Regions from separate parts of the Methylophilus sp. YYY-1 genome, predicted to be linked through region 1. Evidence: predicted binding sites of a transcription regulator. Region 1 holds the regulator's gene; each other region holds the start of a gene.
The links. Region 1 encodes sigma-54, which starts transcription at its own class of promoters, with help from an activator protein. Its sites were predicted from a motif close to TGGCACNNTTCCTGCT; they were not measured.
Positions count from the first base shown of each region.

Region 1 (8,151 bases):
ATCGCCTTCGTTGAGAATAATATCCGGTCTGGGTGCAATCGGTTCTGGCATATTGGTGCGCCGGAGCTGTTTGACCTCGACCGCAAAATCCTCAAACGGGATATGGTCCAAGCGCAAACCATGCGCATAAAAGTTTTTATACATCTCGACCGAATGCAGTTGTGGCAGGGCGGCGGTGGTCGTATCCGCATCGCTCACGCCACGGAAGTAACCTTTGAACATTTTGTACCGCTCTTCGCGGAACAGACGGATACGTTTGACCACGCGGTTAAGCGGAATCCCCAGCGTGACCAGTGCATGCGAGGCCAGCATGAGGCTACCCTCCAGAATTTCCGGCACCACTTCTGCCGCCCCGGCATCTCGCAGCAAATCCATTTCACTGTCATCATGGGTGCGCACAATCACGGGCAAGGTTGGATATTTTTCCTGGATTACATGCAGCACCTTCATGGTGCCACGCGTTTCGGCATAGCTGACAATCACCGCTTTGGCCCTGGCCAGCCCGGCCGCCTCAAGCACAGAGCGGCGGCCTGCATCGCCGTAAATCACATTTTCACCGGCGGCGGCGGCTTCCTGAACGCGGCTGGCATCCATATCCAGTGCCACATAGGGGATATTTTCTTCGCGCAAAAAGCGGCCCAGATACTGGCCACTGCGACCATAGCCGCAGATGATGACATGATCGCGCAAATCGAGGCTGTGCTCCTGAATAGTCTCCACCACCTTGTAGCTATTACGCGTATAACTCTTGACCAGTTTGCGCGCAATCCTGCCGTTATATTGAATAATGAACGGCGCCACTAGCATAGAAAGAACTGCCACGGACAGCACCAGCTGTAGGGACTCGCCGTCAATCAAATGCGTTTGCAAGCCCAGGGCCAGCACCACAAAACTGAACTCCCCCGCCTGGCCAAGAATAATGCCGGTACGGACACCCACGCCCATCTCAAAGCCATACAACTTGGTTAAAAAGGCAATCAGGCCAATCTTGAACACCAGGAACAGGGCTAACAGGAAAACAATCAATACAATATGATTGATCAATACGGAAACGTCGAGCAGCATGCCGACGCTGATAAAAAACAGACCCAGCAAGATATCGCGGAAAGGCGCAATATCTGATTCAACCTGATAACGGTATTTGGTCTCGGAAATCAGCATCCCGGCGACAAAGGCCCCCAGCGCAAAGGACAAGCCGACATAGTTGGTGGCTGCCGCCATCAGCAGGGTGACCATCAGCACATTGAGCACAAACAACTCGCGTGAGCGCTGTTTGGCCACCAGCTCAAACCAGAAGTTAAGGATGTTTTTCCCGAACTTGAACAGTAAAAACAGCAGTACAGACGACTTGAACAGCGTCAGCCCCAACACATCCAGCCAATTGTCGCTATGCGAGCCTAGCGTCTGGATCAACACCAGAATCGGAATCACGGCCAGATCCTGGAAAAGCAGCACGCCGATACTGAGACGACCATGTCTGGAGTTAAGGTCTACACGCTCCATCAGAATTTTGGACACAATCGCGGTCGAGGACATGGTGATGGCCGCACCAATGATAAAAGCAGAAGTCAGGCTGAGCCCGGCCACTTTGCCCAGTACCAGACTAGCCAGCAAGGTCAGCACGACCTGTCCGCCCCCTAGCCCGAACAGCGTTTTTCGCATGGCATACAGCTTAGGCAGACTAAACTCGAGACCGATGCTAAACATCAAAAACACGATACCAAACTCGGCCACCTGGCGACCGGACTCTTCGTCCTCCAGCAAGCCCAGGGCGTGCGGGCCCAGCACGATGCCGATGACAAAATAGGCCAGCATGGCAGGCAAGCCGAGGATGCGGAACAAGCCCACGGCGAAGACCGAGCTGGTCAGCAGTAATAAAAGATGTATCAGGGAATCAAACATGCAAAGCTCTAACGCATTTATACCAAGCCGGTCAAACAGGGGTTTGATCGCCATCAGCCAGCGCTGAAGGGTCAAGGTCTATTATGAAACGCAATTGTTTCAGGATGATGCATCGTGCCACAAAACTTTGTTTTATGCAAAAAATGTGCCTGAGAATAAAAAAACCGTAAAAAAAGGGTGTTTTACTTTATTGTCAGGCAACTCGCTTGTTATACTTACCCGCCATGATGACAGCAAATTCCGGCATCCATCTTGTTAAAACACCCGATATCGTGTCGCGCGCACGAGGGGTGTTGTTGCACGAAGCCGATGAGATCAGGCATCTGGCAGACCGCATTGGCTCGGCTTTTGAGGCCGCCGTCCATATGATTCTGGCCTGCAAGGGCCGGGTGGTGGTCACGGGCATGGGCAAATCCGGCCATATCGGCGGCAAAATTGCGGCCACCTTGGCCAGTACCGGCACACCGGCGTTTTTCATGCACCCGGCCGAGGCCAGCCACGGCGACTTGGGCATGATTACGGCAGAAGATGTGGTGATCGCGCTGTCCAACTCTGGCGAGAGTGATGAAATTATTAATATTTTGCCGGCGATCCGCCGCATAGGTGCTCGGGTGTTGAGCATCACGGGCAGCGAAGACTCCACCTTGTCACGTGAGTCGGAAGTGCATTTGAGTGCTGCCGTGAGCCATGAGGCTTGCCCACTCGGCTTGGCTCCCACAGCCAGCACGACAGCGGCCTTGGCCCTTGGCGATGCCTTAGCACTCTGCGTGCTCGATTTGCGAGAGTTCACTGCCGAAGACTTCGCCCGTTCGCATCCCGGTGGCAGCTTGGGCAGACGGCTACTGGTGCGCATCAAGGATGTCATGCGTACCGGCGCGGCCGTGCCCCAAATTGATCAACACGCCTCCATTCAGGAAGCCATCACGCAAATTTCACTCAAGGGCATGGGCTTCACGGCTATTGTGGACCACGCGCAACGCCCAATAGGCATTTTTACCGATGGCGATTTGCGCCGCTTGTTTATGCAGGGCAAGAACAATCCACAGGCATCCATTGATACCGTGATGAACAAACAGCCGTATTTGCTGGAGACGAATCAGATGGCGGTTGAAGCAGTTAACATGATGGAGCAGCACAAAATAAATGGCTTTTTGGCAGTAGATGCCCAAGGGCAGTTGGTAGGGGCATTCAATATGCATGACTTATTGAAAGCCAAAGTCGTTTAGCTTAAACAGGCATTAGAATTCAGGCATGCTTAAACACCCCATTTTGTTGCCGATTGCGTTAATGCTGTTGCTGGCGCTGCTGACCTTCTGGATTAACCAGAATGTACAAGAGCAAGCACTCAAAATGAACATACTTAATCGCCAAGCGCCGGACTACATGTTGTACAACTTTGTGAGTACCCGCACGGATGCGTCCGGCAATACCAAATATGTGCTGGCGGCTGCAAAAATGCGCCACTTTCCTGCCAATGACTATGCAGAATTGCAGCGGCCACGCTTTACCCAGTTTGGCCTGAACAAGCCTTACACGCAAATTTATGGTCAGCAAGGACGTGTTTCCGCCAATGGTAAACTGGTGGAGTTTAGCAATCAGGTCAAGGTGATCCGCCAAGCCTCTGCCACCAAGCCAGAAACACAAATGCAAACCGAGCGGCTTTGGCTGGAGCCGGATACCGAGGTGGCACACACAGACCAGCCGGTGATCATCCGCCAAAAACCGGCGACAGTGATTACAGGCACGGGCATGCGTTTTGATAACCGGGCTGATACCATGCAATTGTTTAACCGGGTGCATGTGCATTATGAGCGTCCACCCGTCGCCAGCAATTTGGCAAGCCCGGCCCAGGCGTCAAACACAGAACGCCAATGACCGTTGATTATGGAGAAATGAGTTGAACACGCACAAGCCCTTATTTTTAGCGATCTGCATGAGCGTATGGGCGCTATTGTCCATGCCGCTGAGTGTGCTAGCCGAAGAATCTGACCGAGATCAACCGATAGAGCTTGAAGCGGATACCGTGACCGTGAACGATGCTAAAAAAATCAGTATCTACACGGGCAACGTGATTCTTAATCAGGGCACTTTGCAAATCAAGGCGGACAAAATGATCGTACGCGAGGATCAGGACGGCTTTCAACATAGCACCTGTACCGGCAACCCCACCACGTTCAAACAAAAACGTACCGGTAAAGACGAGTGGATGCAAGGCAGTGGTCAACGTATCGAATACAACGCCCGCATGGATAAAGTGCAACTGTATACCAATGCCTGGGTTAAACGTGGTGAAGACATCGTGACCGGGGACTATATCAGCTACGACGCTAACGCCGAGTATGCCGAGGTGATTGGCGGCACCAAAGCCAACCCGAACGGGACGGCTGGCAGCCGCGTCAAGGCCACCATACAGCCTAAAAATAAAACCACACCGCCTGTCATTGACAACAAGCCAACCTCTCAACAGGGGTTACGGATGAATCGCTCCTTGCAACTCAAGGTCGAACCTGCCCCTGCCGAAAACACTGGTGAGCAAGGCAAAGAGTAAGCATAAAGATGGAAACCATGGCAGCAGATCAGAACCATTTGCAGGTTAACCGCCTGAAAAAAACCTATCAGGGCCGTACCGTCGTCAAAAACACGACGCTTGAGTTACGCAGTGGCGAAGTGATCGGCTTGCTGGGTCCCAACGGGGCAGGCAAAACCACCAGCTTTTACATGATTGTCGGGTTGGTTGCGCTGGATGAAGGCAACATTACGCTGAATGGCGCCGACGTGAGCCGCGCGCCCATGCATGAGCGCGCGCGCATGGGCTTGGCTTATCTGCCCCAAGAAGCATCCATTTTCCGCAAGCTCAGCGTAACCGACAACATCCTCGCCATTCTTGAAACCCGTCCCTATACGGAAGAGCAACGTGAGGCGAGGCTTGAATCCTTGCTGGATCAATTGCATATCCAGCACATCCGCAACAGTCAGGCCGTCAGCTTGTCTGGTGGCGAACGTCGACGCGTTGAAATTGCGCGCTGCCTGGCCACTGACCCTAAATTTATTTTGCTGGATGAACCGTTCGCCGGGATTGATCCGATTGCGGTGATCGAAATCCAGAAAATCATCCGCTACCTGAGCAGTCAGAATATTGGTATTTTAATCACCGACCACAATGTGCGCGAAACGCTGGATATCTGTGACCGCGCTTATATTGTCAATGAAGGCGCTGTGTTTGCAGCAGGCACGCCCGATGAAATCATTCAGAATGAAGGTGTGCGTGAAGTGTATCTGGGCAAGAATTTTAGGCTGTAATCCGTCATGAAACAGAACCTGCAATTACGTATTTCGCAAAATCTGGCGCTGACGCCGCAGCTGCAGCAATCGATCCGTTTGCTGCAACTTTCCACGCTGGAACTGAACCAGGAACTGGAAACCATCCTGCAGGAAAACCCGTTACTGGAAATGTCAGACGGTGAAGAAGGCGAGTTTGAAGATAACACACCGCCTCCCCCCACTGTAGAAGCTGAGCCGACAGATGCCAGCTCGTTTGACATGGCAACGCAGCAAGAGATCACCGCACCGGCAGAAAGTCTGCGTGAAGACTTGCACGATGAGCTGGGCGGGAGCGAGAGCGACCTGCCCAATTTAAACGAGGAATTCACGCCGCCAGAGTTTGAAGATGATTATGAAGAGTTTGGCAGCACCAGCAACTGGGACGAAGCCGGACGCAATCATCAGGAAGACGAAGACAGTGACTTTTCCAGACAGGAAACCACCAGCATCAGTTTGCGCGAGCATCTGATTGATCAGATACAACTGGCACATTTATCGCAACGTGACATGAGCCTGGTCAAACTGCTACTGGATAGCATCACTGATGATGGCTATCTGGAGCAAGATCTGCAGGAGATTGTGGAGCACTTGCCACTCGAACTTGAGGTCGAGCTGCTGGAACTGGAAACCGCCCTCAAGCTGATCCAGAATCTGGACCCTGTAGGCGTAGGTGCGCGCGATTTACGCGAGTGCCTGCTCTTGCAACTGACGCGTTTGCCGCAAGAAACGCCACACTTGCAAACCGCCATTGCCATTGCCAAAGACCACCTGGCGCTGCTTGCCAACAAAGACTTTGTCAAACTGCGCAAGGTGCTTGGTTGCGATGAAGCGGTACTCAAGGCGGCGCAGCACCTGATCCGCCAGCAAAACCCCAGACCCGGCAGCGAGTTTTCCAGCTTTAGTCACGATCACTTTATCCAGCACGATGTGGTGGTTAAAAAAATCAAGGGCATTTGGGTCGCCTCTTTAAATGATGGCGTGATCCCCAAACTGCGCATCAACCAGATGTATGCGGACATCCTCAAGCGCAACCGCGAGAGTTCAGGCCAATACCTGCAAAGCCAGATGCAGGAAGCCAAGTGGATGATTAAAAATATCCAGCAGCGCTTCTCGACCATTTTGCGCGTGTCACAAGCCATTGTAGATCGCCAGCGCAACTTCTTTGAACATGGTGAAATTGCCATGCGGCCACTGGTGCTTCGTGAAATCGCCGAAGAACTCGACTTGCATGAAAGCACAGTTTCCCGCGTCACCACACATAAGTATATGCTCACACCGCGTGGCGTCTATGAACTCAAATACTTCTTTGGCAGCTCGGTGGCCACAGATGCAGGCGGCTCCTGCTCTGCCACCGCTATCCGCGCCTTGATCAAGCAAATGGTGGCCGAAGAAAACCCGAAAAAGCCTTTGTCGGACAACCAGATCACCGACACACTGGCACAACAAGGTATCGTCGTTGCCCGCCGTACCATAGCCAAATATCGCGAGTCCCTGAATATTCCTCCCGCGAACTTGCGCAAAACGCTCTAAACAAAAAAGGCCGCAGATGCGGCCTTTTTTGTTTCTCAGCTCAAATCACCTGATTGTGATCTTGGCAAATTTACGTTTACCCACCTGTGCGATCACTGTCACACCTTTTGTCAAAGGCAGATTCTTATCATCCACCTTGACGCTGTCGAGCTTGACGCCGCCTTGCTGCACTGCGCGCATGGCTTCACTGGTGCTTTCGACCAGGCCCGCCTGTTTCAACAATTGGCTAATGCCGATGCTCTCGCCTTCAATGGTCACTTCAACTTCGGGCACGTCATCCGGGATGCCGCCTTTGGCACGGGTCTGGAAGTCCTGCAAGGCTTTTTCAGCCGCGGCTTGACCATGGAAACGCGCCACAATTTCTTGGGCAAAGCCGACCTTGATATTGCGGGGATTTTCACCGCTGGCGACTTGCGCCTTCCATTCGGCAATGGTTTCCAGCGTCGCAAAAGACAGCAAATCAATATAGCGCCACATCAGTTCATCTGAAATCGACATGATCTTGGCAAAAATAGTCTCTGGCGCCTCGCTAATGCCAATGTAGTTACCGAGTGATTTAGACATTTTATTGACGCCATCCAACCCTTCCAGCAACGGCATCATCAGCACACATTGCTGCGACTGGCCGGCCTGCTTTTGCAACTCACGCCCCATGAGCAGGTTAAACTTCTGGTCGGTACCACCGAGCTCAAGATCCGCTTGCAGGGCGACCGAATCATATCCTTGCAGTAACGGGTACAGAAACTCGTGAATCGCAATCGGTTGATTACCCTTGAAGCGTTTGGAGAAGTCATCGCGCTCCAGCATGCGGGCCACGGTATGGCTGGCAGCCAGTTTAATCATCCCCGCCGCGCCAAGTTCACTTAACCAGTTGGAGTTAAAGACAATCTCGGTTTTGGTGGGATCCAGAATTTTGAAGACTTGTGCAGCATAGGTATCGGCGTTGGCCTTGACCTGCTCCACGGTTAAGGGTGGACGGGTGGCGCTTTTGCCAGTCGGGTCACCAATCATGCCGGTAAAGTCACCGATCAGGAATAAAATCTGATGGCCCAGGTCCTGCAACTGGCGCAATTTATTAATGAGGACGGTATGACCCAGGTGCAAGTCGGGCGCGGTAGGGTCAAAGCCTGCTTTCACACGTAACGGCTTGCCTGTTTTCAGTTTCTCGACCAGCTCCTGCTCTATCAGTAACTCATCTGCGCCACGCTTGATAATGGCCAACGCCTTGGCAATTTCTGGGCTCAATGCTGGCACTTCAGATGAGGGTTGTTTGGTATCGGTCATGCGGGTATCCGTCAAATACAACGATGCGCACTGATGGCACCGTCTCAAATAAGTAAAACAGCTATTTTAACGTAATCCCATGCATTTCTGTAAGCGCGGCTGGAGCAGTGTTAA
Region 1 covers NZ_WOVG01000002.1:86,272-94,422, reverse strand. The annotation lists gene GOC95_RS07040 (cation:proton antiporter) at 1-1,902, opposite strand, end outside; gene GOC95_RS07035 (KpsF/GutQ family sugar-phosphate isomerase) at 2,127-3,128, shown strand; gene lptC (LPS export ABC transporter periplasmic protein LptC) at 3,154-3,777, shown strand; gene lptA (lipopolysaccharide transport periplasmic protein LptA) at 3,836-4,450, shown strand; gene lptB (LPS export ABC transporter ATP-binding protein) at 4,459-5,202, shown strand; gene GOC95_RS07015 (RNA polymerase factor sigma-54) at 5,209-6,753, shown strand; gene tyrS (tyrosine--tRNA ligase) at 6,799-8,037, opposite strand.

Region 2 (8,151 bases), on a different contig from region 1:
ACCTCCAGCCAGTGACGCGCCGCCGGATCGCGTTCAAACACGCACGCGAGGTCTTCACGCAGCAAACCAAAGAATGAAAGTGTGGGTGCGCCTGCATTCATGACATTCTCCCCGGCCTGGACTGACCTTCCAGATAAAAATGCTTGAGCTCTTCCATTGCAGGACTGCGTTTGGCCATCACGGCAAACTGGCGGATGCGCTGTAACAACCAGTCAGTGTCGTCTGACTGCAAACAGATGCCCAATTGCGCATAGACATGGCGCACGCTATGACTACCGGAATGCTTGCCCAGCACCAAATGCCGCTCGCGCCCGACTGCTGCCGGGTCAAAGCCTTCATAGGTAGCCGGGTCTTTAAGCAGGCCATCGACATGCATACCAGACTCATGGGTAAACACTGCCGCCCCAACGATGCTTTTGTTGGGGGCCACCGCCAGCCCCGACGCCTGAGCCACCAGCTGCGAAATCTCTGGAAAGGCATGCATATCCAGTCCCAGGTCCAGACCGTGGACTCGCCACAAGGCGGTCACCACTTCTTCGAGCGGCGTATTGCCCGCACGCTCACCCAAGCCGTTGACTGTGGTATTGACATGGCTGGCCCCGGCACGAACCGCCGCCAGTGCATTGGCGGTGGCCAGCCCGAGGTCATCATGCGCATGCATTTCGATGTCCAGCGCCGTCATCGCTCGCAAGGCCGCAATGCGCTCATACGTGGTAAACGGGTCAAGAATGCCCAGGGTATCGGCATAGCGAAAACGACAAGCGCCTGCCTGTTCTGCTACTGCTACCACCTGCTGCAAAAACTGCGGGTCTGCGCGGGAAGCATCTTCCCCGCCCACCGACACCTGCAAGCCCTCCTTGCGCGCCTGCGATACCACGTGTTCCACCTGCTGCAACACCCACGACCGGTCACGCCGCAACTTGCACTCGATATGCAAATCAGACACCGGCAACGACAAATTCACATGCCGCACCCCGGTCCGCAAACACGCCAGCAGATCGCCCTCGGTCATGCGCCCCCAGACCATTAGCCTGGTCGGCAATTGCAACGCCGCAATCGCGCGTATATCGGCAATTTCCGCCTCGCCCATGGCCGGGATGCCGACCTCCAGCTCTGGTACACCCAATTCGGCCAAAGCCATCGCAATCTGTAATTTCTCGGTACGGCTAAACGCTACCCCGGCTGTCTGCTCCCCATCACGCAAGGTGGTATCGTTGATGACTGGCTTGCTTTGTCGCATCGTGACATCTCCGCATGTATTATCCTAGAGATAGCACAGGCTGTGCCAAGCTATGTATGGCTTTTATATCCATTTAAAAACAATGAGTTAACAATATTTTTGTTGACTATTTTGATTGTAAGGTTTGCGACAAAGGGATGAGTTATGTCGTGAATGTCTGGGTGCCAGTCCATCGACTGATGTGGAACCGGCATGCACACCGATGGTCAGTGCCTCCGCATAAAAAAAGCCTCCCAACCGGGAGGCTTAAACACTCAACAATCGATCATTGTAAAGTGGGGGAAGAGACAGAGGACTACATTGCTACCGGGCCAGACATCGGAGTGCCCTACCCGGTACGCATTCAATCACAGGCTAGCGGATAATATCGAAGCTGTAATCGGTGGTGGCGATGCCATTGGTGCTGATGTCCATCTGGTCAAAGATCTTGTCCAGGATAGTGACCAGCACGTTGAGGGCACCTTGATAGCCCCACACCGGATAGCGGTGTTTATGGTGGCGATCAAAAATCGGGAAACCCAACCGGATCAGCGGGATACCGGTGTCACGGTCCAGATATTTACCGTAGGTATTGCCGATCAGGAAGTCGACAGGCTCGGTAAATAACAGGGAGCGCATGTGCCACAGGTCTTTCTTCGGATAGACCTTGCAGTTTTTGCCAAATGGGCTGGCATCAAACAGGGCTTGTATCTTGGCCGCCCAGGCATCGTCACCATTGGTGGAGAGTACCGTGGTTGGCTCAGCACCCAGTTCCAGCAGAAAACCGGTCAGGCCAAGCATGAGGTCAGGGTCACCATACAGGGCAAATTTCTTGCCGTGGATATGGGCACTCGAGTCGGCAATGGCATCCACCAGACGGCCACGCTCTTTGGTCAGGCTGGCAGGAATAGGCTTACCTGACAGTTTGGAAATAGCCATCAGAAACTCATCCGTGCCTTTCACGCCTACCGGGTGATGCAGCTTGACCACTTCCTGGCCTTTGCTCTGGATATAGTCGGCCGTTTTTTCGGCGCAGATGGACTGCATGACGATGGTGCCTTTGGCATGAATCGCGTTGGCAGTGTCTTCCAGTGTGGTGCCGCCATCATACATGCGGAACTCGCCATCGGTCGGCGTATCCCAGGCGTCGGACGGATCGCACAGCATGGTTGGGGTGATGCCAAACTCGTTGAACATGCGTTTCACTTCACGGTTGTTGCCGACCACATAGCCGTCAAACCCGCCGATAAAGTTGATGCTGTCATTAGGCTTGCGCTCCAGCGCAGGCACGGTACCGGCTTTGCCATCCCAGAAGTAGTTGAGGATGCCTTTGAGCGCGTTATCGTAGCCGGTGATATGGCTGCCGACAAACGCTGGCGTGTGGGCAAACGGCACATCGTAGTCAGCCGGGATGGAGCCTTTTTCGCGTGAGGTCTTGATAAAGGCATTCAGGTCATCGCCAATCACCTCGGCCATGCAGGTGGTAGAAACCGCAATCATTTTTGGTTTGTACAAACTATACGAGTTGGCCAAACCATCAATCATATTGTTCAAACCACCAAATACCGCCGCATCTTCAGTCATCGATGAAGACACGCAGGAAGTCGGCTCTTTAAAGTGACGGCTGAAGTGCGAGCGGTAGTATGCCACGCAGCCTTGTGAGCCGTGCACAAAGGGCAATGTCCCTTCAAAACCATTCGCAGCAAATACGGCCCCGAGTGGCTGGCATGCTTTTGCCGGGTTCACGGTCAACGCTTCGCGGGCAAAGTTTTTCTCTTTGTACTCTTGCGTTTTGGCGTATTCGACCTGCTTTTTCACTTCATCGGCAGGCACGGCAAATTCAAAATTCTTTTTCTTGTTGGCGAACATTTCCGTATATTCGGGTTCGCGAAACAGTTCAAAATGGTCTAAAACCTTATCAGCATTCTGGCTCATGTTCAGTTCTCCTCTTAAGCCGCTTGTTGCCATGGCGCTTTGGTCAAGCCCCATACCGGGTTGTTAATCGCCATGTCCATGTCACGGGCAAAAATCGCAAAGCCGTCATAGCCGTGGTAAGGGCCGGAATAATCCCAGCTGTGCATTTGACGGAAAGGCACGCCCATTTTCTGGAACACGTATTTTTCCTTGATGCCGGAACCGACCAGATCTGGTTGCACGGCTTCCACAAACTTCTCAAACTCGTAGCCGGTCACATCGTCATAGATCAGGGTGCCGTCCTTAACATAGTGAGTGGTACGCTGATAGTCATCGTTGTGGCCAAACTCGTAGCCGGTACCCACCACTTCCATGCCCAAATCCTCATAGGCACCAATCACGTGACGGGGACGCAGGCCACCGACAAACAGCATGACTTTTTTGCCTTGCAGGCGTGGTTTGTACTTGGCAATCACGGCATCGGTCAGTGCCTTGTATTTGGCAATGACCTGCTCTGTTTTCTCCTTGATACTGTCATCAAAGAAGCTGGCAATCTTGCGCAGGGATTCTTCGATTTTGGACGGGCCAAAAAAGTTGTACTCTACCCATGGAATCCCGTACTTCTCTTCCATGTGGCGGCTGATGTAGTTCATCGAGCGGTAGCAGTGCAGGATGTTGAGCTTGGCCTTGGGCGTGTTTTCCAGCTCGGCAATCGAGCCGTCACCGGACCATTGGGCGATCACGCGCAGGCCCATTTCTTCGAGCAGGATGCGGCTGGACCAGGCATCGCCACCGATGTTGTAGTCACCAATAATGGCCACGTCATACGGGCTGGACTCGAATTTGTTTTTGTCAGGGTCGGTTTTGTCAAACACAAAGTCGCGCACGGCGTCGTTGGCAATGTGGTGACCCAGCGATTGCGACACGCCACGGAAGCCTTCGCAACGTACAGGCACAATCACCTTGCCTTCGTACTCTTTGGCTTTTTTCTTGGACACGGCTTCGATGTCGTCGCCAATCAGACCAATCGGGCACTCGGACTGCACGGTAATCCCCTTGTTGAGGGGGAACAATACCTGAATTTCGTCAATGATTTTTTCCAGCTTTTTGTCACCGCCAAACACGATGTCTTTTTCCTGGAAGTCAGAGGTAAACTGCATGGTGCCGAAGGTGTCGATACCGGTGGTACCGATGTAGTAGTTACGGCGTGACGCCCAGGAATACTGGCCGCAACCGACCGGGCCATGCGAGATATGCACCATGTCTTTAATCGGGCCCCATACCACGCCTTTGGAACCGGCGTAGGCACAACCACGGATGGTCATTACCCCTGGCAGTGATTTGATGTTGGATTTCACATCACACTCGGATTTGCCTTCTTCATACACATTCAAATGTTTTGCACGTTTTTTGGCGGACTTTTCAGGATAGGCTTTTAACACCTCCTGAATCAGCTCGGCGCCGTTGACTTTTGTTTCAGCAGTCGCACTCATCGTTGTCTCCTATGTTCGACTAAAAACCAGTGATAAAAAGAAACTTTTCAAAAATTGTTGAAATTGCCCGGAAGTAACCTCCTCAACTTTTGAAACCGTCTCTGGAGGGGTTGGCAAGGGGCAAAGCCCCCTGCCAAAGACTGATTAAGCTGCAGTCGCCGCTTTACCAATCAGTGTTTCATCCTCTTTCTTCATGATGCCGAAGTCCATCAACAGGTCTTCCAGCTCATCCATGGTGATCGGGGTCGGGATGGTACCGTTACCGGCGTTGGCGTGAACTTTCTGCGCCAGTTGACGATATTCCTCAGCTTGCTTGGAGTCCGGGGCGTATTCCAGCACGGTCATACGACGCAACTCGGCGTGCTGCACCACGTTGTCACGTGGCACAAAGTGGATCAGCTTGGTACCCAGTTTGCCTGCCAGGGCTTCTGCCAGTTCCAGTTCCTTGTCAGTCTGGCGCTCGTTACATACCAGTCCACCCAAACGTACGCCGCCGGAGTTGGCGTATTTCAGGATGCCTTTGGAAATGTTGTTGGCGGCATACATCGCCATCATTTCGCCGGACATGACGATGTAGATTTCCTGTGCCTTGTTTTCACGAATCGGCATGGCGAAACCACCACACACCACGTCACCCAATACGTCGTAGGAGACATAATCCACGCCGTCATAGGCGCCGTTTTCCTCGAGGAAGTTGATCGAAGTAATCACACCGCGACCTGCGCAACCCACGCCAGGTTCTGGACCACCGGATTCCACGCAACGGATGTCGCGGTAACCGATTTTCATCACATCTTCGATTTCCAGATCCTCGACAGAACCGGCTTCGGCAGCCAGAGATAACACGGTGTCCTGTGCTTTTGCGTGCAGAATCAGGCGGGTGGAGTCGGCTTTAGGGTCGCAACCGACGATGAGGATTTTCTGACCCATTTCGGCCAACGCAGCCAGCGTGTTTTGAGAAGTGGTGGACTTGCCGATGCCACCTTTGCCATAAAATGCAATTTGACGTAATGCAGCCATAATGAAGCTCCTTAGGTTTAAATGAAAAATTCGTCGCTATACGCAGCCATCTTCCGATTCCGAATCGCAACCTAATCACTTTTCTTATCAGGCGATGGAGGGTGTCGGCCATGTAGCCTGTGTATCGCAAGGAGCGTGCCAACCCAAAATTATCAAATCAAGTGATTGTTTTATATGCGTTTTTGTTAAAAACGACCGCCATCCACCCCGCTTTTTAACACTGTCGCAAACCCGACAAAAGCCCTCGCCCTGCGTGGGGTATGAAACAAAGACCTCCATGCGCAAAACGCGGTGCCATGCCAGACTATTTTTGATATGTACAGGCCGCCAGGCCGCATGCAGACTGGTTCTATGCCATTTGCGACAAAGCCTTGCGTGTGGTTGGTACAACACTTGCTGAACCCGGCTTATCTGTCCCTAACCCGCGAGACTGTGATGAGCACCACATTGCCCCCTATCAACCCGACACTGGATACCAGCCGCCACAAAGCGATTCCACAGATCCAGAGCAATCCACACTTTGCACAAATCGGTGGTGTGGAAGGCATCAACCGGCTGGTAGAACGCTTTTACTTTCATATGAATAGCCAGCCGCAAGCCATGGCCATTCGCGGCATGCATGCGGCCGACTTGACAGAAACCAAAGCCGTGCTGGTGCTGTTTTTAGCCGAATGGCTGGGCGGCCCCAAGGTGTATAGCAGCCGACACGGGCATCCGCGCTTGCGACAGCGGCATGCCATGTTTGGCATAGGCACGGCAGAACGCGATGCCTGGATGTTATGCATGCGGCTGGCCATGCAAGACGAGATCACGCAGCCTGCGCTCAGACAACAACTGGAGCAGGCTTTTTTCAAGACCGCGGACTTTATCCGCAACCAGCAGACTTGAGCGTGCAAAACACGGCCTGTGTGCTGTGTCGCCCACGCGCTTGAATCGGATGGACTTTCAATTTATCAAGGAGAACTGTTGTATGACTACCATGGAAACCACCATTTTCGGCAAACTCAATGCTGAACACCGTTTGCAAAACCCGGTGTTTAAAGATGCCACCAAAGTGCCGGGCCGCTTTGGTTTTCGCGGCGAGCTGGCCATCAAATTTGCCGCCCAACTGGCCGATGAAGCTCGTCCGCCAGAAATCACCTGCGACCAGGTGATGGCCTATGCGCAGGAAGGCGAAAGCGGCATGCCGTTTTTTACCGGTTACCTGTTGTCATTTGGCTATCTGGAACTGCTGGTAGAGGCCCTCAAAGACGTGTTGTTGCCGGAAGGCAAATACATCGTGTTCTGCAACAACATCGACCTGCTGAAGAAATACACGGTCAAGATGAACGGCAGCACGTTTTATGTCCTGCCGATAGACGAAGCCACGGTGTATAACGAGTTGCTGGAACTGTTGCGTCTGGAAAAAAATGACCTGAAAAAACTGGATACTGGTGCCAAGCTGGATGCAGTGATTGCCAAGGCCATGAGTTTTAGCGCCAATTATCCGGAAATCACTTATGAAGAAGGCCTGCAATTGATGGGGCCAGTACGCAACCCGAATGAAAACCGTCCGGTTTAAGGCTGCATCTCGCTGGCATGCAGGCGGAAGACAGCCCGCAAGACTGGTACAGCACCAACCTGGTCGGTCTTCCGGCCGGATTGCTGGGCTCGGTCGCGTTTAACCGTCACCCGCAGCCCCTGCATATTGCCGGAGCACGCGAGACCCACAGCGGGCTGTTTCGTTTGCTGCACGCCAGCCACAACGCCGAAGAGGCCGCCGACAGGTTTGCCCACTATATGGCCATCGCCTTTGATTTGCAGCGACCAGCCGCAGCACAAGGCCCGCGCCGTTTCAGACCCAGCTACCTCAAATTGCTGGAGGGCTGGGGCTTTGATGCCAACAGCCCGCAGGGGGCGGTGCTCAAGGGCTGGGTGGAAAGTCGTTTTGGCCTCACGCCCAGCTTCCACCGCGCACCGCTGAGGCATTTCCCCTCCCCGGCCTGGGTCACCTATCTGGAAGAGAAGTTTTGCAGCCGCTTTCATAACTACAGCATCCATATGCAGCTTGATTTGTTATACGAGTATTGTCAGTTTGTGATTGCGCGTTTTGGCTTGCCGACCTCGCACCCCACACTGACCCTGTGGCGCGGCGTGAACCTCAACGAAGAACCGACCGTGGGGCAACATGGGCTGCGTGCCGGGCTGTGCAGGCTGCGGCTTAACAATCTGGTGTCATTTACCCGCAACCGCGAGCGCGCCGACGAGTTTGGTGACTGGATATTGCAGGTGGAAGTGCCGCTGGTCAAACTGTTACTGTTTCCCGGCTTTCTGCAACACAGCCCACTGTGCGGCGAGGAAGAAGTCATCGCGCTGGGTGGCGAATACGAGGTCATGGCCCGCTATGCCTGACCTCATGCAACGTGCGCTGGGCGCATATCTGGGCATGGCGGTCGGCGATGCGCTGGGCGCGCCAGTGGAGTTTATGACTGCCAGAGAAATCGCCAGCCGAGGCCAGCATCGCGA
Region 2 covers NZ_WOVG01000003.1:398,051-406,201, forward strand. The annotation lists gene cysE (serine O-acetyltransferase) at 1-101, opposite strand, end outside; gene nifV (homocitrate synthase) at 98-1,240, opposite strand; gene nifK (nitrogenase molybdenum-iron protein subunit beta) at 1,595-3,154, opposite strand; gene nifD (nitrogenase molybdenum-iron protein alpha chain) at 3,169-4,626, opposite strand; gene nifH (nitrogenase iron protein) at 4,771-5,646, opposite strand; gene GOC95_RS11005 (group II truncated hemoglobin) at 5,998-6,534, shown strand; gene GOC95_RS11010 (hypothetical protein) at 6,617-7,207, shown strand; gene GOC95_RS11015 (NAD(+)--dinitrogen-reductase ADP-D-ribosyltransferase) at 7,225-8,037, shown strand; gene draG (ADP-ribosyl-[dinitrogen reductase] hydrolase) at 8,042-8,151, shown strand, end outside.
Region 2: a site for sigma-54 is predicted at 5,772-5,787, ahead of nifH (nitrogenase iron protein). Genes of this name have one in related genera too.

Region 3 (8,151 bases), on a different contig from region 1:
GCTCCCAAGGCTCATTAGGATCCGCTTTAAACTTTAGCGAACCGGCCTCTTGTTATGTGCAGATTGCGCGTAGTTGCAATGGAAAGTTACGGAATCAGCTAGGACAGAGAAAGATATTCTTTAATTACAACAATTCTCTGGCGCTGTTCACAGCTGATAATTTGCCGGTTGAGCATAAAACTGCGCTGAACAATGGATATTTAGCATTGAGTCAAATGCAAGGCCTACCTGCCTCAGATCCTAAAATCACTGATGCGACAAAAGTGACTAAGATAGTTGACTTCATTTCAGGGAATAAAACCTATGAAGACTCTAGCTCAAATACAGTGGCTGCAAATCGATTGTTTCGAGAGCGGCAAGCGGTTCTCGGTGATATTTCCCAATCTAGGCCGGTGTATTTCAAAAGCTCTAATGTGAGCTATCTTGATGCTAACTACAAAGCCTATAAAAGCGCCACGTCCACCCGTACACCAGCAGTATACGTGGGCGCAAATGATGGGATGCTACACGCATTTAATGCGAATGATGGTACTGAAATGTGGGCATTTATTCCTACACCAGTCATTACTAATCTAGCAAATCTTGCTGATAAAGAATATGGTGCCAATTATCACACCAATTACGTGAATGGTAATCCAGTCGTAGCTGATGTATGTATCTCAGGTTGCTCTGGCAGCTCTGCAGTTTGGCGAACTATTCTCGTTTCAGGATTAAATGGTGGAGGGCGCGGATATTTTGCGATTGATGTTACAAGTCCTGAATCGCCAGTTTTGTTGTGGGAATTTTATGCACAAGCTTCTGGTGCAAATAGTAATCTCGGTTACAGTTTTGGCAATCCCATCATTACAAAAATGCAAGATGGGCGCTGGGTAGTTTTGTTAACTTCTGGATACAACAATGGGACTTATGCGCGAAAATTAAATGATGGTAGCTTTGCCACCAACAATCCAATTGGGGATGGTGGGGGATATTTGTATGTGTTAGATGCAAACACTGGCGCATTGTTAAAAACACTTTCTACTGGTGAGGGAAGTGCAGCTAATCCTAGCGGCCTTGCAAAAATTTCTACTTATACTGAGCAGATGTTTGAGAACAATACCGCGGTGAGTGTATATGGAGGTGATTTAAATGGTAACGTTTGGCGCTTTAATATCAACACTAATGCAGTGACTAAAATTGCCAGTTTGCGTGATGGCGGTGGCAATGTTCAAAAAATCACCACTAAGCCTGAGTTAGGCAAGATTGATAAAAATGTTGTGGTAATGATAGGTACCGGAAAATTTTTGGAGCCTGCTGATCTTACAAATACGCCTCAGAACTCAGTGTATACGTTTAAGGATAACGGTCAAACAACGGCAATTGGACGCAGTCAATTAGTGACGCAAATATTGGGTGGAAACAGGACTGTGACTGCTAATCCGGTGAGTTATACAAGTGGATATGGATGGTTGTTAGATTTTCCAGCTGGCGAACGTGTGAATCTTGATCCACTATTGCTAAATGGCGTTTTATTAATGCCGACATTAGTCCCTAGTAGTGAGGCTTGTAGTGGCGCCGGATATGGATGGTTCAACTATTTTAATTATAAAAAAGGCGGTTCAGTTGTCGCAAGTGGTATTGTTTCAGAGAAAATGACCACACCTGCGGTAGGTTTCAATATTGTCTACGATGCCAATGGCGTACCACATGTATTAATCACTGGCAGTAATGATCCAACCCCTTTTGAGGCGACATTAAGCAAGCAGGTTTTCGGTTTGCAAAATACCATCAAGTCCAATGAAATTTTTCAGCAGAAAACGAATGGCAGCTACGGTACTAAACAGAGCTGGCGGGAGTTAATCCAATAAGAAAGTACAGGCAGTTCATGAAAATACAAAAGCCCCAATGCGCATTGGGGCTTTTTATTACTTGATGCGGATTACTTTACCTTTTTTGCAAATACATACAATATCAGGCAAATTGCGACGATGATGCCAATCAGTGTGTAGATGCCTGCTGCGCCTAAAAACATGGTTGCCTCCTTCTCGTCCGGTTGAAGAGAAGTTTTATTGTAGGCAAACGTCAGGCGGGTGTCTATCAGTTGAGGGCTGGACCAGTTGGGTGTCTGGGCAAGCGATATGCGATGCAATGCCACGCTATGAACTGCGTGGAGGTGTGAGGCAAACTGCCGGTGTGTTTTACACAACTTCCAGCGTCAGCTCAGCAGGTTTGTAAATTGCCTGAATGTTGCTGTCTGCAGTGATATCTTCAGCCAGATACATAATGTCCTGCGCCGTCATCAATTCTGGCATGCTGGCGGTATAAGTCAGCGGCTCGTCTTGTTGCAAGTCTTTCATGGGGCGTCCTTTAGTTCTGTTTATGTATACTTGTATTAACGTCATCAGGTTTCCATTCTTGAATTAATTTGTTCATGCGATCATTTAAATCTATGTTAATGGTCTTGTATGACGCTTTAATGAACCAATCCAGCTTTTATAAGGGCTGTCGGCCGGTTTGGCTTAAAATATTGGCAGGGTTGAACAACAAAAAGGAGTCGGATGCATGCGTGCGAGTCGGTTTATGTGGGTTGTGTTGATGGCCATGCTGGCGGCGGTGGGGTATTGGTATTGGCAATCGCTGCAGTTGCCAGCGTCTGCACCTGCGCAAAGTGCGCTGGCTCATACTATCAATGAGTGTGATTTGATTGCCAGTAAGGTAGCGGCCGCGTTACCAGAGCAACTGCCCTTCCAGAAGCTGGAAAAAGCGGCTAGACAGTCACGCGTGTTGGAACATTGCATGCAAGACCGGGGCTATCAGGAAAATCCTGACTGGGTGGTTGCCGCGAACAATCAGGCGAAAGCGATGGCCTCTGCCCAAGGAATTTCAGACAGCGAAGCCTATGAGACATTGCGCCGTAAAGCCATGTTGCAGTCAGACCAGCAACCGGGCTACTGGCGCAAACGGCCTTGAGGCATCAACGCTTTTGACCCAGGTAGTCGGTTTTGCCCAGTGGCACCCCAATATGGCGCAAAATGTTGTATGCCGTGGTGACATGAAAATACACATTGGGCATGACCCATTTTTCGAGATAATCCAAGCCGGTGAAGGTCAGATCCACTTTACGTATGGTTAACACCACTTCTTTATGTTCGGCGCCTTCCAGCTGTGAAGGCTTGATGGCTTCGAGAAACGCGACTGTCTTAGTGATTCTGGCGTAGAGCTGTTCAAAACTTGCTTCATCATCCGCATATTGCGGAATGTCTATGCCAGCCAGTCGTCCACCCGCCCCTTTGCTCATGTCACTCACCAGTTGCACTTGTTTGGTTAATGGGTACATGTCCACATACAAGCGGCTATTCAGTAGCACTTCTGGTGCGACTTTTTTCTGTTCTGCATAGGCTTCCCCTTGCCGCAGAATGTGCTCGAGATTTTGCAGGTTACGAATCAGCGGGGCGATACTGGCATCATAAAGTTGCATGTGGAATACGCTTTCAATAGTCATGACGCCGATATTGTAGCGCCTCAGCAATATGCTTATCCAGAATGTGTTCGGCCTGGGCCAGGTCAGCGATGGTTCTGGCGACCTTGAGGATGCGGTGATAGCTGCGGGCAGAAAGTGAAAACTTTTGCACCGCCATTTGCAGTAAGTGATTCGCCTGCTCACCCAATTGGCAATGGGTGGAAATTTCGAGCGCACCCAAGGCTGCATTCGGTTTCTGTTGGCGGGTCAGTTGACGCTCTCGCGCCTGAATCACGCGCGCACGAATGGCTGTACTCTGCTCACCATGATGGTCATGTGACAACTCTTCTGGCTTGAGTGATGGCACATCAATATTCATGTCTATCCTGTCCAGCAGCGGGCCGGAAAGTTTATTTTTATAGCGCAGAATTTGCTCAGGCGTACAGCGGCAGCGTTGGTTATAGTGCCCGTAATAGCCGCATGGACAAGGATTCATCGCTGCAAGCAATTGAAACTGGGCCGGGAAAGTTGCTTGTCTGGCTGCCCGAGAAATGGTGATATTGCCACTTTCCAGCGGCTCGCGGAGCACCTCCAGCACTTTCCTGTCGAACTCAGGCAGCTCATCCAAAAATAACACGCCGTGATGGGCAAGGCTGATCTCTCCGGGTCTGGGCACACTGCCACCACCCACCAGTGCCACGGCAGAGGCGGTGTGATGTGGCGCCCTGAATGGCCGCTTTTTCCATTGGCTGGCCGGAAACTGGCCGGTCAGTGACAAAATTGCCGCACTTTCCAGCGCTTCCTGCGTAGTCATGTCAGGCAGAATACTATTAAACCGGTTCGCCAGCATGCTTTTGCCTGTGCCTGGCGGGCCGCTCATCAATAAACTATGTTGGCCCGCCGCGGCAATTTCCAGGGCGCGCTTGGCGCGCAATTGACCCTTGACTTCGAAGTAATCCGGAAAGCTTAACGAGGATTCTGACAGCACCAGCGGGTGAGGGGGCAGCGATTGTTTGCCAGACAGATGGGCACAGACTTCAAGCAGGCTATTCGCGGCAAAAATGGAACATCCCTCAACCAGGCTTGCCTCATGCGCACTCTCCTGGGGCAAAATCGCCGCCCTTTTGTGCGCCGGGCCCTGAATCAGTTGGTAAGTCATCGCCAGGGCGCCGCGTATCGGCCTTAACTCGCCTGTTAGTGCCAGCTCACCAGCGATGACATAGTTGGCCAGCGCTTGTTTAGGTAATTGCCCGGAGGCTGCCAGAATCCCAAGCGCAATCGGCAAATCGTAACGGCCACCCTCTTTGGGCAGATCTGCCGGTGCCAGGTTAACTGTAATCCGCCGCGCCGGGAATTCAAACTGTGCGGTTTGAATCGCCGCCCTAACCCGGTCTTTGCTCTCTTTCACTTCGGTTTCTGGCAGCCCGACGATAGTGAAGCTGGGCAGGCCATTGGCGAGATGCACTTCTACCACCACTTCTGGTGCATCCATCCCACTCAGGGCCCGACTGTATAACACGGCCAAACTCATGTAGCACTCCCGCACCAAAGAATGCTAGCAATTGTAAATTAAATTTTACTTTCTGGCGGTGTCGGCTTGTTCTAGCTGGCTGATTTTTTCTTCAAGCTGTTTTAATTGTTGCTGCGTGCGTGCCAGCAAAGCGGCCTGAATATCAAATTCCTCGCGCGAAACAAGTTCCATTTTGGGGAGCATGCCCTGAATTAGTGCATGCAAGTTGGTTTCAAGCTCTGAAATGGGGCTTGAATCAATTAGTTGTTTGATTTTAAAAGATAATTCTTTAATTTTTTCATTTGAAAATAGCATGGCAGGCTCTCCTTAGGGTCACATTCTAGCATGTAAGGCCCTCGAAAAAAGGGGTGTAAATGGTTGATTTTTATGTGTTTTCAATTAAAAACATGTTGTTGTGCTGCTAATGTAAGTATTTAATTTAAGTATTTTAATTAAGATATTGATTTTTAATGTTTATATGGGTTGGCACGTGCCTTGCTTTTAGGTCAATGTTGTTTCATTCTCGTTTACAACAATTTGATCAAGATTTTCACAGAGAGAGGACCTATAAATGCGTCAATCTATTTTGCTCACAGCAGTATTGAGTGCAATGTCATTTGCACAAGTTTCATACGCAGCTGAAGAAGCCAAGGAAGAAGCCAAATCTGACTGGACTGCCACTGGTAACGTTGCTTTGGTGTCTGATTATTACTTTCGCGGTATTTCACAATCATGGCACAAGCCCACTGCCCAAGGCGGTATGGATATTACTCATTCAAGTGGTTTTTATGCAGGGGTATGGGGGTCTGGTGTAACACCAAACACTTATCCGGATGCTAACACAGAGATTGATTTATATGCTGGGTTCAACGGTTCTATCCCAGTTGTTGAGAAGCTGGGTTACACCGTTGGTGTTTATGGATATTTCTATCCAGGTGGCTCTTGGAAGAAATATAAATTTACAGGTGATAACAATCCAGATGGCACTTTGAAAAGTCAAACTCCGAAGGGTGGTCGTTGGGATACATATGAATTCAACGCAGGTCTTTCATATGATTGGATTAGTGCGAAAGTTTCTTACACTTTAACTGATTGGTTCGGTGCAGATAAAGATACTGGCTGGGATGGTAGTACTAAAGGATCTACCTACTTTGAGTTGAATGCTGCGTATCCATTGCCTTGGTGGGATTTAACGCTTATTGCTCACGTTGGACGTTTAAATGTTGCTGGTAAACTAGACCCTAATGCTGACTTTTCTGCAATCGGTGGTGGTTCAGCACCTAGCGCATCTACATCAGGCGCTACTAATCCTGATTACACAGACTGGAAGATTGGTTTGAGTAAAGCATTCAAAATTGGTGCTACTGAAGGTTGGAATGCTGGGGTCTACTGGATTGAGTCAGACAACTCTCGTTATTGGGGTCGTAATGGCTATGGCGGCTCAAGCTTTAATGGAGCACCATCAACACAATTTAAGAACCTGAATGATGGTCGTTTTGTTTTAACATTAGGCCGTACATTCTAAGTAAGCAAGTTTTAGATCTGGCGGGCATGTGCCTGCCAGAGTTAACAACGGGAGAAGCAAATGAAATTTGTATCCGCAATAATCAAGCCATTCAAGCTTGATGAGGTGCGTGAGGCTTTGTCCAATATCGGCGTACAAGGCATCACTGTCACTGAAGTCAAAGGATTTGGCCGTCAAAAAGGGCACACTGAGTTGTATCGTGGTGCTGAATATGTCGTAGATTTTTTGCCTAAAGTTAAACTCGAAGTTGCGATCAAAGATGACATGCTGGATCAGGTCGTAGACGCGATTGAAAAAGCAGCCGCAACAGGCAAAATCGGCGATGGCAAAGTCTTTGTCTTCGATTTGGAACAAGTTTACCGTATACGTACCGGCGAAACCGGTCCGGATGCGCTATAAGAAAGGGCTTCTGTTATGAAGAAAATTCTTTCCATATTATCGCTGGTCGCCGTGATGGGTCTGGCGGCATGCCCAGTCAGTTATGCAGAAGAAACTGTGACCGAAACCATCACAGTACAAGAAACCGTTTCTACTGATGCGGCACCTGCGGCCGAAGCGCCTGCAGCGGCCGAAGCTGCCCCTGCTGCTGAAGCAGCACCAGTCCCAACGCTGGATGTGGGTAATACCGCGTTTATGATTGTTGCCACTGTGCTGGTGATTTTGATGACGATTCCTGGCCTGGCGTTGTTCTACGGCGGTTTGGTGCGTCAGAAAAATATGTTGTCAGTGCTGATGCAAGTGTTTGTTGTCTTCTCTATGATTTCTGTATTGTGGGCTGCGTATGGTTACAGCATGGCTTTCAGCGAAGGTAACATGATTGTCGGTGGATTAAGCAAGGCGTTTCTGGCGGGTATTACACCTGCTAGTTTGTCTGGCACGATTCCAGAGTATGTATTCTTAACCTTCCAGCTGACATTTGCTGCCATTACACCGGGGTTGATTGTTGGTGGTTTTGCTGAGCGTATGAAGTTCTCTGCTGTATTGTTGTTCACGGCATTGTGGGTGACTTTTGCCTACATCCCAATCGCACACATGGTATGGGGCGGTGGTTACCTGGCAGAGCTGGGTGCCAAAGACTTTGCTGGTGGTACTGTCGTACATATCAACGCTGGTATCGCTGCCTTGATTGGTGCCATCATGTTGGGCAAACGTATTGGTTACGGTAAAGAAGCCATGCCTCCGCACAACCTGGTGATGACCATGATTGGTGCTTCCTTGCTGTGGGTAGGTTGGTTTGGCTTTAACGTCGGTAGTGAACTGGCTGCTGATGGCATTGCCGGTATGGTGCTGATCAATACACAATTGGCAACAGGTTCTGCTGTACTGGGCTGGATTTTTGCTGAATGGTTGTTCAGAGGTAAGCCAAGCATGCTGGGTGCCGCTTCTGGTGCAGTGGCTGGTTTGGTTGCGATTACCCCTGCTTGCGGCTTTATCGGCCCGATGGGTTCGATCATCCTTGGCTTCACTGCCAGCTTTGTCAGCCTGTGGGGCGTGACTAAACTGAAAGGTGCGCTGGGCTACGATGACTCACTGGATGTGTTCGGTGTGCACGGCTTGGCCGGTATCTGGGGTGCGGTGGGCACTGGCGTGTTGATGTCACCAGGTTTGGGTGGTGTTGGTTACGCAGAAGGTGTGACGATGGGTGGTCAGGTCTCTACTCAGATCATCGCAGTGGTC
Region 3 covers NZ_WOVG01000004.1:299,371-307,521, forward strand. The annotation lists gene GOC95_RS12920 (PilC/PilY family type IV pilus protein) at 1-1,847, shown strand, start outside; gene GOC95_RS12925 (hypothetical protein) at 1,919-2,134, opposite strand; gene GOC95_RS12930 (hypothetical protein) at 2,178-2,336, opposite strand; gene GOC95_RS12935 (hypothetical protein) at 2,542-2,949, shown strand; gene GOC95_RS12940 (DUF1993 domain-containing protein) at 2,954-3,457, opposite strand; gene GOC95_RS12945 (YifB family Mg chelatase-like AAA ATPase) at 3,471-4,970, opposite strand; gene GOC95_RS12950 (accessory factor UbiK family protein) at 5,016-5,264, opposite strand; gene GOC95_RS12955 (TorF family putative porin) at 5,521-6,474, shown strand; gene glnK (P-II family nitrogen regulator) at 6,535-6,873, shown strand; gene amt (ammonium transporter) at 6,889-8,151, shown strand, end outside.
Region 3: a site for sigma-54 is predicted at 5,434-5,449, ahead of GOC95_RS12955 (TorF family putative porin). Genes of this name have one in related genera too.

Region 4 (8,151 bases), on a different contig from region 1:
CCGTTGGCGATGGCTTGAATGGCGCTAGCGACCGAATCAAATGGTTGGTTTTTTTCTAACATACACAGTCCTTTTACTCACGCGGCCAGGCTGAGATTCAGTACCCTGGCCGCATTTTGATAAAACACCTTTTCGAGCACGGCATCCTTGAAGCCCAGTGCCGCAAAATCAGCGATGGTTTGTTTCATGGGGCGGAACGGATAAGAGGTGCCAAACAGTAACTGGTCGCCCAGAAACTGGTTGGCGGCCTGCACATACAGCTCGGCGCCGGGCTGGAAAATGTACATATCCGGCACCAGGTACAGATTGGGGTAGCGGAAGGCGGCACCGACAATCTCGTTCACAAACGGGTAATAGCCGTGAAAACAAATAATGTTCAATTGGGGATATTTGCGCGCCAGCCGTGCCACCGCATTCGGGTGCGCATAATCAAGATCCGGCGTGGTCGGGCCCGACATCACGCAGACCGGCACGCCATACTGCTGGCACGCGTCATACACCGGGTCAAACAGCGGATCATCCACCTGCCGCGCAGGCTTGCCAAAGCCCGGCTCGATATTGATGGCTTTAAAGCCATAATGGTGTATGGCTTTTTCAATCGCGGCCAAGGTACTGTCCACGCCGCGACTTTCAATATCCACCGAGCCCAACCCCACCAGCTTGGCGCTGTGTTTGACCAGATCGGCAATCTGCTGGTCATCAATGGTCAGGTCTGGCGTTTCACGGCCGACCACCACTGCAATATCAATGCCAGCGTCGTCTATTTCCTGCAAATAGCCCTCAACGGTGTACGAGCGGCGGAAATGCTCGGGCTCCAGCGAACCCACGCGCTGATTCAGCCATTTGGCCGTCTCATAGGCAGGCGTGTTGGGCGTGGCGCCAAAAAAGTCATGCAAAAACGCAGGACGGTTACGTAAATCAATAATTTTTTGTTTCATATCTATTCTTTAGTGATGGAAACACTTAAGCAATGCGCGAGCGGGATGAAGACCAAGGCGCACGGCACGCAGAAACCGGAATGTACATGTCGTACATGGGGATTTTGAGTACCGCGCAACGCCGTTATTCGCCCGCGTAGCTATGGATCATGTGTTTCCTATGAGTAAAAGCTAGGGGTGGGATACTGCCCATTCAGCGCCCACTCGCCTAACTCCTTGAATTTGTAATCCACCGGGTCATGCAAGGTATACACACGCAAATTCCGCCAGAAACGGTCCATGCGCAGCTTGGCTGTGGTCGCACGGGCGCCCGCCACCTCAAAAATACGCGTGGTCACATCCAGCCCGGCACGGGTCGCCTGCACTTTGGCCGAAAACACCGCCAGCGCCACTTCTCCGCGTTGTGCGTCATCGAGTGACAGTCCTTGCTGCCAGGCCGCATCGAGCAATTCGGCAGCATGGTCGGCCAGCACCGATGATGCATGTAATCCTGCCCAAAACTCGCCGTAATGCAGCAAGGTATAAGGATCCTCATACACGCTGTTTGCCAACGAAGCAGACCAGACCCGGCTGCTGCCACGGGTATATTTGGCACCCTCGGCCAGCGCCCCTTCGGCAATACCCAGGTAGATATTGGTAAAAATCAGCTGGGCCACCAACGAACGCAGACTGGCAAACGACGAACTGAGCGGACCAGGCTGCATGAGCAACTCATGGTCTTCCACATTGAGCTGGTTAAATTCTGCACTGCCACTGTCGGTCTGGCGCTGGCCGATGTTGTCCCAATCACCCTTGAGCGTGATCCCTGCGCGACTGGTCGGCACCGCGGCCACCAGAAATTTGCCGCTGCCTTCTTCAATGGCGGAGACAATCAAGAAGTCAGAATCCATGGAGCCGGAGCAAAAACTTTTTTGCCCGCTGAACACATAACCACCGGCCACCTTGCTTGCCACGGTGCGCTGATCCAGCGGATTCAAGGCATTGCCCCACCACAGGTTCTGGTGCGCAGTGAGCTTGAAATAATGCTGCCACTGCGTCTCGCTGCCATATAAACGGATAGACGCCAGCATCAAAAACTGGAACGCAAACACCTGTGCAATCGAACTGTCAACGCGTGCAATCTGGCGGATGATGCGGTAGGTCTGCGCCCAATTGGCCCCCAAGCCACCGGCTTGTTGTGGAATCCACAAGCTGAGCAAGCTGCTATCCCTTACCGCCTGCCGCTGCTGATAGGGCGTCCCTCCTGCGACATCACGCTCAACCGCAGTGAGTGCCAAATAGTCACAAAGTTGATCGGCACGCTGTTGCGGTGTGCCGTGAAACAAAATGCCATGCTCCGCTTCAGCGGCGGGCGGGCGTAAATTCAGAGCCAATGTCATCTTCCTCCCTACGCAGCATGCTTAACAGATTGGGCTGCGCCAAACGGGCCGGTGAGATTGGTCGTAATGCTGACCTCCTGCGGGGCCTGTTGCTGTAGCGGCAAAAGGGGGAACAATAATTCAGCGACACGGTAAGCCTCCTCCAGATGTGGGTAGCCTGAGAAAATAAAATAATCAATGCCCAGCGCCTGATACTCTTTAATGCGGTCAGCCACTTCTTGCGGATTGCCCACCAGCGCAGTGCCGGCACCGCCGCGCACCAGGCCGACACCAGCCCACAGATTAGGCGAGACTTCGAGCTGGTCACGACGGCCATGATGCAAAGCCGTCATGCGTTTTTGTGCGACAGAATCAAAATTGGCCACTGCGGCCTGTGCTGCTGCGATCGTGTCATCGGTGACCTGCGAAATCAGCGTGTCGGCGGCCTGCCAGGCTTGCTCGCTGGTTTCACGCACAATCACGTGCAAGCGGATACCAAACCGGATCTGCCGACCTTTGGCTGCCGCCGCCGCGCGGATCACCTTGATTTTTTCGGCCACCGCTGCGGGCGGTTCACCCCAGGTTAAATGCACATCAATATGCTCACTGCTGAGTTTGATGGCGGCCTCGGAAGCGCCGCCGATAAACAGTGGCGGATAAGGTTTCTGCAAGCTACCGGTTGGCAGGCTGGCGCCTTTGACGCGTAAATAATCGCCTTCAAAATCCACGCGCTGCTCGCTCAGTACCGAGCGCCAGATAGACAAGAACTCCTCAGCCTCCGCATACCGCGCATCATGATCGAGAAAGCTACCCTCGGCTTGCTGTTCGGCCGGATCACCGCCCGCCACCACATTAATCAGCAGCCGCCCGCCCGAGATACGGTCCAGCGTCGAGGCCATGCGCGCTGACACCACCGGTGAAATAAACCCAGGCCGTGTGGCGACTAAAAACTTGAGCTGGCTGGTTTCATTGATCAGTGCCGAAGAAATGACCCAGGCATCTTCGCAAGAGCGGCCAGACGGCACCAGCACACCGCCATAGCCCAGCCGGTCAGCCGCCTGGGCAATCTGTTTCAGATAAGAAAACGTGGCCGGTCTGGCGCCCTGGCTGCTGCCAAGATACCGTTGATCGCCATGCGTGGGTAAAAACCAGAATATTTGCATCGACTACCCTTTACAACCCATTCAAAAGAAATAACAGCTTGAAAAGTGCAAAGTCCATGCCACAAATAAAATACTTTTAATTCAATCACTTAAAAAAATTATTTTTTTGATTGCTGCAAAATCAGCAACTTGTTCAGCAGTGCTGCTGCGTTTGCAGCACCCTGCATCGATTTCAGCAGGCGGATGTAGAGCAGTGCCATTTGCATACCTCACGCAGCAATAAGCAACCACAAGTCCTCCTTTTCTTAACCCCATGATTTGATGGCATTTATTGTTTTAACCCGTCATCTCATGCCTGCGGTAGCACGACCTCGGCCTGATTGGCATGCATTCTGCTAATTCAGACGGGTAATTAAATCATTATTTCTAATGAGAGATTTATTTATAACTTTAAAGAATATGAATAGCGCCATTACTTATTGGCACGAAATTGCAGCCTGGATTACTGTATCTGGGCTTAACTCTATGGAAAGACAGTGAGATCCTCACGATGGCAAATCTATTAGCAAACGATTTTTATACGACTGAACACGACACGCAGTTTGAGCAACAGCGTCTGTTAACCATGCCGAACTCGCGGGCCATGTCGACATCGATTCGAGCGACCGCGCAGGTGTTTGAAGATCCGAAGTCGATCGCCTTGCTTAATCGCATTAAGCAAATTGCCCCTAGTGACGCCAATGTCTTGATTATTGGCGAAACCGGCACCGGTAAGGAGCTCATTGCTCGCCATGTGCATGCCTTGAGTTACCGAAAATCCAAACCATTTGTCGCGGTGAATTGCGGGGCGTTCTCGGAAACACTGGTCGAAAGTGAATTGTTCGGCCATGAAAAAGGCGCGTTTACCGGGGCGGTCACCGCCAAAGCCGGCTGGTTTGAAGAGGCCAATGGCGGCACGCTGTTTCTGGATGAGATCGGTGATTTGCCGCTGAGTCTCCAGGTGAAGCTGTTACGTGTACTACAAGAGCGGGAGGTCGTACGGCTAGGCGCGCGCAAACCAACCCCGATTGATGTGCGGCTGATTGCAGCGACCAACGTACGCCTGGAAGAGGCCGTGCTGGCTGGTAACTTCAGGGAGGATTTATTCTACCGTTTACGCGTTGCGCACCTGGAGCTGCCAACCCTGCGCAACCGGCCCGGCGATATTTTGCCACTGGCAGATTATTTTGTTGGCGAATATACACGCCGGTTGGGCTACGCCACCATCCGCCTCGATGACTCGGCCAAGCAAAAATTATTGCAACATAGCTGGCCAGGCAATATCCGCGAACTTGAAAATGTGATTCATCACTCCTTGCTAATTTGCCGCAACAATGTCGTGCGCAGTGAGGATTTACATTTGTCCTCAATCTCGCTACACCGACCCAAAGCGACACTGCAGGCCTTGCCCAGCGAAGCAGATACTGACTCGCTGGAGGCGTCGCTGCAGCAGTTGTTTGAAACGGGCAAAGCGCAGCTTTATGACTATGTGGAAGACACGCTGGTACGTGCCGCCTATCAGCATTGCCACCATAATCAGGTGCAAACCGCCAAGCTGCTGGGCTTGAGCCGCAATGTGTTGCGTGCCAAACTGATTAAAATGGGAGCGATCAATGCGCTTAAATAAGCTTGCCTCGGTGCAAACAGCAGCCATGGAAAGTGGCAGCCTGCGCTGGAAAGCCAGTGCTCACTTACCGACAGAGTATGGGCAATATCGTTTACACGCGTTTGTTGATATGCACAGCGGGCAGGAGCAGATCGCACTGGTGCTCGGCGAGGTCAGCGGTCAAGCCAGAGTGCTGACCCGCGTGCACTCTGAATGCCTGACCGGGGATGTGTTTGGCTCACAGCGCTGCGATTGCGGCGAACAGTTCAAACGCTCGCAGCAACTGATTCAGGCGCGTGGCAATGGCATTATTCTGTATCTGCGCGGACATGAAGGGCGCGGCATCGGCATCAGCAACAAGGTGCAGGCCTATGATTTGCAAGACACCGGCTTGGATACGGTGGCGGCAAACCTCGCCCTGGGCCTGCCTGTAGACCAGCGAGCATATGATGATGCCGCCAGTATGCTGCAGCATTTTGAGGTGAAGTCGATTGAGTTACTGAGTAACAACCCGGATAAGTCGCGCGCGCTCACCCGGCTGGGCATCGTAGTGGAGGCCGTGACGCCGTTAGAAATCGCAAGTAATCCAGCCAATGCCGACTATCTGGCGACCAAAAAGCACAGACTGGGGCATCACCTGAGTTTGGTGCCTTAGGCTAGACGCTCAAGCGTTGCAACAGCTGTTTGAGTGTGGCCTCAATGGGCTGGCGCACGGCGGGTTGTTCTAGCAAAGACGGCAGCGGTGCCCGTTGCAGGCGTGCCTGCAAATCCTTAAGCTGTTGCTGCAACTGCTGCAGTTTTTGGGGATCGCGTTGTGGCGGGATTTCAAACTCATTTTGGCTGCCATAGCCTTCAAACAGCAAGGTTTCTATCCCCACCACCAAAGCCAGAATACGGTCACCACCAAACGCTTCGTCGAATGCCAGGTCTATCGCGGCCATGCCCTGCAAACGGCGGATCGCCTCAAACTTCCAGTTGGCCTTGCCATCAAACACCCATTCCGTCATTTCGCGCGGCCCGACCTGCGTGCTTTTCGCCAATTCCTCTGGATGTTCGGTATAGAGCTGCAACATCAATGCCCGCAAGTCATCGGTATGCTCACTCATGGCTTGCTTGGGGCTGATCTCTGCGCGCTGCGCCGAAGAGGGCGCCGCTTTTTTTACGGTGCGCGCTTCCGCCTGTGGCAGAGACAGCATTGCCCACAGGCCGATCACCCAAACACCCCCCTTGAAGCAAGCACACGCCCTTAAGACTGCAGAATTCACCAACATGCACGCCCTTTCACCGTCAATCAAAGCGCACAGTGTAATCAGCCGCAGTTGCGTGGGTCTTGGGAGATTTTCCTTTTTACAGTCACCGCCAGGCAAGGGTTCGGAATATGCTCGTCAGAACAGGCCCGAGGTTGAATGCGCAACTGGCGAAAGCAGCGGCGAAGGCAATTGTTCAAAGGCATGCACAGTTAAAGGTTTGCTAAAAAAATACCCCTGGTATTTCATACAGCCCTTGCTATGCAGGTATTCGAGCTGCTCTATCGTTTCCACCCCCTCAGCAATCAGGGTCATTTTGAGATGCTTACCCAGATTCACCAGCGTATCGACAATCGCCTGGTCACTTTCATTATTCAGCAAGTCGCGCACAAAGGATTGATCAATTTTTAATTGCTCAAATGGCAGGTGCTTCAAGTAGTTTAATGACGAGTATCCGGTGCCAAAATCATCCAGCGACCAACTCATGCCAAATACCTGCAATGCGCGCATTTTCTGGATCGTATCGTCTACTTCGTTTGCCAGCATGCTCTCTGTGAGCTCCAGTTTAATCTGGCCGGGATTGGCGCCGCTGCGCGTTACAATCTCCTGCACCTCTTGCACAAAATCGGGCTGGCGCAGCTGCGAAGTGCTCACATTCACCGCAATACTCAAGTGGGACAAGTGCGGATGATCAGACCATTTCACCAACTGCGCACAGGCTTCTTTTAATACCCAATTACCAATCGGCAAAATCAGGCCGGTTTCTTCCGCGGCAGTGATGAAAACACCAGGCGGGATCAAGCCCCGCTCAGGATGCTGCCAGCGTAGCAACGCTTCAGCGCCAAAAATATGCCCCTGGGCATCGACCTGCGGCTGGTAATGCAAACAGAAATGCCCTTTGGCGAGCGCTTCGCGCATATCTGCGTAAAGCCCGCTACGCAAGGTGATATCAGACTGCATCACAATCAAGGCAATCCCTAAAACGCCTAAGGCGGCCAGATTATTCATCCATGACCCAACCGCCCGAATTTCAGGATTCGCAATCAAATATGCCTGGGTAATGCCAATGTCGGACGAACCAAAAATCAAACATCCCAACAGCATGAGCAACGGAAAAATCACGCGCAGATAAATGCCTTCTTTACGGAACACCAGCGATGATCCTGCGGCAATCGGCAGATAGTACATATGCACCGAGCGAACCACCCCGTGCAGAGGCACATCAAACACAGAAATCACAGAAATAATCAGCGCCAAGCCATGCGCCATAAAAATGGCCGCCAGGCGATCCCGGCCCGCATTGATCATGGTCACCACAAGCATGCTCAATATCACCAGGGAAAAGTTAAAGGCCATTAACAGCCATTTGGCCTGCCATAAATAGTAAACACTCCAAGCACCGCCCAGAATGATGGAGGCACAGGCAGCAATCGCCAGTAACAGTTTCACCCGCAGTTGATGCGGGTCTTGGGCAAACTGAAAAAGCTCGCCTTTAAAAAGTTTGGCAACCAGTCTCAGTTGTAGAGGAGTGTTTTTAAAGTGTGGCATTAGGCGCGCCTGTCATCCAATTGACCATTGCCAATCCACCACAAACGACTGCGACAGCGCAGTGCAAGCAAGTCATTTCTCTTTAGTAAGTGGTCGATCATAAAGCCCTCAGCGGCGGATACCCTCAATTGGCGAAACAGCACTCAGGCTTTGCCGAGACGGCATAAGCCCAGCCCACACAACACACTACTTGAAAGAACTTGATACATTAACCCTTGCGGTAAATGGTAGCCCCGCTGTCATCAGCAACTGCTTTTAGACCGGAAGCTTTGCGTCCCTGCTTTTCAGCAGGTTTGCCTTTTATAATGGTAC
Region 4 covers NZ_WOVG01000004.1:21,042-29,192, forward strand. The annotation lists gene ribB (3,4-dihydroxy-2-butanone-4-phosphate synthase) at 1-62, opposite strand, end outside; gene GOC95_RS11685 (amidohydrolase family protein) at 78-938, opposite strand; gene GOC95_RS11690 (acyl-CoA dehydrogenase family protein) at 1,097-2,317, opposite strand; gene ssuD (FMNH2-dependent alkanesulfonate monooxygenase) at 2,326-3,459, opposite strand; gene GOC95_RS11700 (sigma-54 dependent transcriptional regulator) at 4,025-5,065, shown strand; gene ribA (GTP cyclohydrolase II) at 5,091-5,699, shown strand; gene GOC95_RS11710 (hypothetical protein) at 5,701-6,315, opposite strand; gene GOC95_RS11715 (EAL domain-containing protein) at 6,430-7,839, opposite strand; cyclic di-GMP riboswitch class I at 8,063-8,147, opposite strand.
Region 4: a site for sigma-54 is predicted at 3,495-3,510, ahead of ssuD (FMNH2-dependent alkanesulfonate monooxygenase). Genes of this name have one in related genera too.